Linked DNA regions of Pelagicoccus sp. SDUM812003. The main gene of each other region encodes a partner of the protein of the gene in region 2 in a complex. Links are inferred from orthologs where the notes say so. Each region holds a gene or a part of one and is shown on either strand. Other genes may lie near its edges. The genes, in order: rpsJ and nusB.

The links.
Region 1: the proteins of nusB (region 2) and rpsJ are in contact, whole or in part, in a solved structure (PDB 3D3B), measured with the Escherichia coli proteins. The link is inferred for Pelagicoccus sp. SDUM812003 from one-to-one orthologs.

The regions. Positions count from the first base shown.
Region 1 is NZ_JARXHY010000014.1:126,408-129,716, reverse strand. The notes cover bases 285-3,277. They hold rpsJ (30S ribosomal protein S10), read left to right. Parts: upstream 285-1,623; coding sequence 1,624-1,932; downstream 1,933-3,277. Other genes in these bases: rplD (50S ribosomal protein L4), read left to right, coding at 2,694-3,277; rplC (50S ribosomal protein L3), read left to right, coding at 2,038-2,676; fusA (elongation factor G), read left to right, coding at 285-1,599. Also shown: more of fusA, read left to right, coding at 1-284; more of rplD, read left to right, coding at 3,278-3,309. UniProt on the Escherichia coli protein: Involved in the binding of tRNA to the ribosomes. Part of the processive rRNA transcription and antitermination complex (rrnTAC). The complex forms an RNA-chaperone ring around the RNA exit tunnel of RNA polymerase (RNAP).
Region 2 is NZ_JARXHY010000004.1:89,135-92,334, reverse strand. Bases 231-3,114 are described here. They hold nusB (transcription antitermination factor NusB), read right to left. Parts: upstream 1,956-3,114; coding sequence 1,506-1,955; downstream 231-1,505. Other genes in these bases: ribB (3,4-dihydroxy-2-butanone-4-phosphate synthase), read right to left, coding at 2,544-3,114; ribH (6,7-dimethyl-8-ribityllumazine synthase), read right to left, coding at 1,958-2,428; ftsY (signal recognition particle-docking protein FtsY), read right to left, coding at 513-1,445; QEH54_RS07060 (SulP family inorganic anion transporter), read left to right, coding at 231-365. Also shown: more of QEH54_RS07060, read left to right, coding at 1-230; more of ribB, read right to left, coding at 3,115-3,200. UniProt on the Escherichia coli protein: Part of the processive rRNA transcription and antitermination complex (rrnTAC). The complex forms an RNA-chaperone ring around the RNA exit tunnel of RNA polymerase (RNAP).

The DNA.
Region 1 (3,309 bases), on a different replicon or contig from region 2:
CTTTTCCTGAACATTGGGGCGGAAGAGGGCTTCTCCGGACTCGTCGACCTGGTGCGCAACAAGGCGTTTCGCTTCGACGAATCGGACCCCATGGGCGTGAACACCATCGATATCGATATTCCCGCCGACATGGCTGAGGAAGTCGCCGCCGCTCGCGAGTCGCTCATCGAGGCGGTAGCCGAACATGACGACGAACTGGCCGAAGCTTACTTGGGCGGAGAGGAGATCACTGTCGAGAAGCTGGTGCTGGCCATCCGCAAGGCGACGATCGCTCTTAAGTTCGTTGGTGTCATTCCTGGATCCGCTTTCAAGAACAAGGGCGTGCAGAGCGTGCTCGACGCGGTGGTCAACTACCTTCCGAGCCCGCTAGACATGCCGCCGATGGTTGGCCATGCCGACGACGAAAGCCTGGTCGACATCGAAGCCGATGACGCCGGCAAATCCAGCGCCTTGGCCTTCAAGCTTTGGAGCGATCCCTACGTCGGAAAACTGGTATTCATCAGAGTATACAGCGGTACCATCAAAAAGGGCGACGTTCTCTACAACCCGCGTACCCGCAAGAGCGAGCGCGTGAGTCGCATTCTGCAAATGAAAGCCGACACGCGCGAGGACCTCGAGGTGGTTCGCTCTGGCGATATCTGCGCTTTGGTTGGTATCAAGAATGTGGCGACGGGCGATACTTTGGCCGACAAGTCATACGATGTAGCCCTCGAACCTCCCACGTTCCCCGAGCCGGTCATCTCCATGTCCATCGAGCCGAAGACCAAGGCCGACCAGGAGAAGATGTCGCTCGGTCTCGGTCGCCTCTCCGAGGAGGATCCGACGTTCGTGGTGAAGACCAACGAGGAGACGGGCCAGACGATCATTTCCGGTATGGGCGAACTGCACCTGGAAATCATTCGCGATCGTCTGTTCCGCGAGTTCAAGGTCGGCGCCAACTCTGGCAAGCCGCAGATCGCGTACCGCGAAACCATCACCAAGAAGGCTCCGGGCGAGGGCAAGTTCATCCGCCAGTCCGGCGGCAAGGGCCAGTACGGTCATGCCGTTATCGAAATCGAGCCGCAGGAAGCAGGGAAGGGCATCGAGGTCGTCAACGAGATCGTGGGCGGCTCCATTCCCAAGGAATTCATCAAGCCCACCATGGATGGCATCAAGGAAGCCTGCCGCAACGGCGTGGTGGCCAGCTATCCTGTCGTTGACATCAAAGTACGCATTCTCGACGGCTCCTTTCACGAAGTGGACTCCTCCGAGGCCGCTTTCAAGATGGCGGGCATTTTCGCCCTCAAGGACGCTTTGCAAAAAGCGGGAGCAGTCCTGCTCGAGCCCATCATGAAGGTGGAAGTCTCCACTCCAGACGAATTTCAAGGCGACGTCATCGGCGACCTCAATCGCCGTCGCGGCCATATCCAGAATATGGAAGCGAAAGGTGACCTCGCGATCATATCCGCCAGCGTGCCGCTCGAAACCATGTTCGGCTACGCGACGGATGTACGCTCCCTCTCCAAGGGCCGTGCAAGTTACACAATGGAGCCGTCTCACTTCGAGCAGGTTCCAGCAAACGTCCTCCAAACCATTGTGAACCAAGGCTTGCTTTACTAGGCCGCAACTTTCTACCGAACGAACATGACTGGACAAAAAATCCGCATCAGACTTCAAGGTTTCGACTATCGAGTGATCGATCAGTCCGCGTCAGAAATCGTGGATACCGCAAAGCGCTCCGGCGCTCGCGTATCGGGCCCCGTGCCGCTTCCGACGCGAATCGAGAAGGTTTCCGTTAACCGCTCCCCTCACGTGGACAAGAAGTCCATGGAGCAATTCGAAATCCGCACGCACAAGCGCTTGCTGGATATTATCGAGCCAACTGCTCAAACAGTTGACGAACTGAAGAAGCTCAACCTTCCTTCCGGCGTCGACATCACCATCAACGTTTAAGAGAGCGACACCTAACAGACAGAATTTCGCCTGACCACGAAGGTCGGGCGCTAATGTGGGTCTAATAAAAACGAAGGCAGCCGCCTTCACCTACCTCTTAGAACTATGAACTATACGCTATTAGGCAAAAAGCTGGGCATGACCCAGGTTTATGGCAGCGACAACGAGGTTGTTCCTGTCACCGTGCTGCAGGCTGGTCCCTGCCCGGTTCTCCAAGTCAAGACAGTCGAATCCGACGGATACAATGCCATCCAGATCGGTTTCGGCGCCAAGAAGGACAAGAACGCCAGCAAGGCGGCTCTTGGCCATGCTAAGAAAGCTGGCGTCGCCAACGCTCCCCGCATCATTCGCGAGGTGCGCAGCGCAGACGCTATCGAAGCGAACCCAGGCAACGTGCTCGACGTGAGCAAGTTCGAAGTCGGCAAGAAGGTCGACGTGATCGGCGCCACCAAGGGTAAGGGCTTCGCCGGTGTTATGAAGCGTTTCAACACCAAGGGCGGTCCCGCTTCTCACGGCTCCATGTTCCACCGCCGCATCGGTTCTATCGGTCTCTGCCAATGGCCAGGACACGTTTTCAAGAACCAGAAGATGCCAGGTCACATGGGCGCCAAGCAACGCACTATTCAAAATCTCGAAATCGTTCAGATCGACGCCGAGAAGAACCTCATTTTGGTCAAGGGCAGCGTGCCGGGCGCCAATGGCGACACCGTCATGATCCGCTCCGCGATCAAGGCCAAGAAATAAGGGAGGACTGATCGACCATGAAGCTTAAACTTTTCAACAACGACGGCAGCGCCAACGGCGAAGCGGAATTCGAAGGACTTCCCGTTTTCGAAGACGACAAGGGCGTACAGGCTGTCAAGGAAGTCGTCGTCGCTCAGGCGGCGAACAATCGTCAAGGCAGCGCTAGCACCAAGACTCGCGGCGAAGTCCGCGGCGGTGGCAAGAAGCCCTGGCGCCAGAAGGGCACCGGCCGCGCTCGCGCCGGCTCCAATCGCTCCCCAATCTGGGTTGGCGGCGGTATCGTCTTCGGCCCACGTCCTCGCGACTACTCCAAGAAGATCAACAAGAAGGTGAAATCCCTCGCGTTCAGCCGCGCTCTTTTCGATCGCGTCGCTGACGAGTCGATCGTTGTCATCGAATCCCTCGACCTCGCCCCCAAGGCGAAGGAAGGCAGCAAGCTCGTTCGCGGCATCGCTCCCGAAGGCAAGGTGCTGGTTATCGACAAGGAATTCTCCGACACCGCCATCCTCGCCCTGCGCAACCTCGCCGGCGTGGCCCTGGAAGAAGCTCCCTACATCAGCGTAACGGAACTCTGCCAGTTCAAGACAATCATCGCAACGCGTGCAGCTCTCGAAGCGCTGATCGAGCGCGCGA
Region 2 (3,200 bases):
TTTTCGGGGCGGCCGAACTCTTCCGCGACCAGATGCGCCGCGTCAGCGACGACCCCAACCTCAAGGTAGTGGTGATGAAACTACGAAACGCCTACAATCTGGACGCCACCAGCTGCATGGCTCTGGAGGAGCTGATAAAATACATGAACGAGCGCGACCGCATCCTGCTGGTAAGCGAGGTGCGCCCCGACACCATGCGCATCTTCCGCAACTCCGGCTTGGACAAGATCATCAAGGAGGTGAACCTCTTCTCGGACGAGGAAAGCAACCCCACCCTCTCCACCGCCAAAGCCCTCAAACGGGCCCATCAGATCCTCGGCGGCCTCACCCCCAAGGTATCCATCTACGCCAAGGAAAAACGCTAGCCGTTAGCGGTGAGCAACTTTCACTATGGTGGCGCGAGACCTCCGGGCTCGCGCTGAACGCGCCCGGAGGTCACGTTCCACCTTGGCGCCTCACGAAATGTAGAAACGCTCCGAGCCAAAGGGCCGCGCAAAACGGCCGACCGGACGCTACGCTTCCGCCTCTTCCGGCGTTCCGAAGATGGCGTCCACGTAGTTGTCGATTCGATACTCCTGCAGATCCTCCGGACGTTCGCCGAAACCGAGGAAAAAGATAGGCAGCTTGAGCTCGCGGTAGATGCCGACCAATGCGCCGCCGCGGCTGGTGCCGTCGAGCTTGGTCACCACCAAGCCGTCGAGACCGAATTTCTCGTGGAAGACGCGGGCCTGCTCGATGGAGTTGGAGCCAAGGCTGCCATCGACCACCAGCAAACTGTAGTGCGGGGCGGATTCGTCGTGCTTCTGCAGCACGCGTCTGATCTTGGCCAGCTCGTCCATCAGATTGCTTTTGGTGTGCAATCTCCCCGCGGTATCGATGATCAGCGTATCGTGCCCGCGGGCCTTAGCGGCCTGATAGGCGTCGAAAGCCACCGAGGCGGAGTCGGAGCCATGCTGGCCAGCCACGATTTCCAGATCGAGCCGGTTCGACCATTCCCTCAGCTGCTCGATGGCCGCTGCTCGGAAGGTATCGCACGCCGCCACCATAGGGTTTCGCCCTTCCTGCTTGTATTGAAATCCCAACTTCGCGGTAGTGGTGGTCTTGCCGGAGCCGTTCACCCCGATCATGCAGATCACGGTCGGCTTGCCCTCCTGAAACGCGACCCGCCCCTCGGAGCCTGCGAGCACGCGCTTCAAGACAGAGGAGCCGATGCTGGCCACATCCTGGCCTCGCAGCGACTTGTCCTTTCGGTACGCGGCTCGCGTTTCCTCCACGATTTCCTCTGTGGTCTCGTATCCAAAATCCGATGCGAACAACGCCTCCTCCAGCTCCTCGATGGACGACGCGTCGAGCGCCTTGCGCCCGAAGATGCCGCCGGTCTTCTCCGCGATGCTCTTCGCGGATTTCGCGAGCCCGTCCTTGAATTTCTTAAAAATGGAAAACATCGCGGCAGACTGTGAGAACTAAGGCGGCAGGCTTCAACCTCGCTTTGCGACGCGCGGTGGCTAATCCAAGCTCGCGGTGCGCGAGGGGCGGTCGAGCTCGCCCTTGACCTTGTCTAGGATGCCGTTGACGAAGCGGCGCGACTCGGCGGAGGAAAATTCCTTACTTAAGTCGATGGCCTCGTTTATGCTGACCACCGGCGGAATGTCCTTGCGGTAGAGCAGCTCGTAGACAGCGAGGCGCAGGATGGCCAAGTCGATCTTGGCGATGCGGCCGAAATCCCAGTTGCTCGCGAGCTGCATGATCTTTTCGTCCACGTCCTCCGAAAACTCGATCACCCCGTGGATCAGCTCCTCGGCGAAGGAATAGTAGTCGCGCTCCTGCTCCAGATTGTCGAAAAACACCCGCAGATCGTCGACCAGGTCCCGCGGCCGATTGATCGACCAAGCGTAGATGTACTGCATCGCGGCGACGCGATTCTCCCGGCGTTGAGACTTCTTTCCCTCTGACATAGCTAGCAATATTTGCGGCGCAGCTGCGCCATTTCCAAGGCGCACTGGCCGAACTCCGCCCCCTTGGGGATCGATCCGACGCAGCGTTCCTTCACTTGTTCCTCGTTGTCCCCGACGATCAGTCCAGCGACTACCGGCACCTTCGTCTTGATTGCCACTTCCTGCAAACCGTAGTTGGCGGAATCGGAAACCATTTCGTAATGCCGGGTCCCGCCGGCGATCACCACCCCGAGCGCGATCACCGCATCGAAGCTGCCTTCTTCCGCAAGGTAGCGAGCGATGAGCGGCAGCTCGTTCGAGCCCGGCACCCGCTCGATCACGATGCTCCCTTCGGCCACTCCAGCGTCCTTGAGCGTCTTGAGCGCCCCATCCAGCAAGCCGGAAACGTAGACGTCGTTGAAACGCGCCGCGACGATGCCGATCCGGAAATCGGACCCATCGACAGCGAGAGAGGTGGGCGACAGATTGCTCATAGTAAGAACGGGTTCGTGAGAGGAGTCAGGGAAATGCCCGCCGCCTCCCGGCATGTAAAGGCAAAAGGCGCCGAACCAAGGCCTCTTCGCCTTCCCGAGAAACGCCCCCAGACGCCTACAGCCGCACCGTCTCCACGATCTCCAGGCCGTAGCCGTCGAGCGCGATGACATTTCGACTGGTTTGGGAGAGCAGGCGGATCTTGCTCAACCCGAGCGCGGAGAGGATCTGGGCGCCGATCCCGTACTCGCGAAGGCTCATGCGATGGGCCGCTTCGTTGCCGTCGCCCTTTTTCAGCACCAGGCCGCCGCTGGGACGACGGATATAGACCAAGGCCCCGCAGCCTTCGGCATTGATGCGCTGGAGAGCCGTCCCGATGGCGTCGCTGTTTTCCGCGTCCGCGGGCTGGAAGAGATCGTTCAAGACGTTTTCCGCGTGCACCCGCACGAGGGTCGGCTCCTCTCCCAGTTCGCCAGCCACGAACGCGAAGTGCTCCCTGCCATCCAGCACGCTGCGAAACACCTTGAGCGTGAAGGCCCCATGCGCGCTCTCAAAGGGACGCTCGTGCACCAGCTCCACCAGGTTTTCCCTTTGGTGACGGTATTCGATCAGCGACGCGATGGAGATCATCTTCAGCCCGAAGCGCTTCTTGAATTCGAAGAGCTCCGGGGTGCGGGCCATGGTGCCGTCGTCGTTGAGAATCTCGCAGATCACCCCGCACGGGAACTGTCCCGCCAGCGAAGCGAGATCGACCGCCGCTTCGGTGTGGCCAGC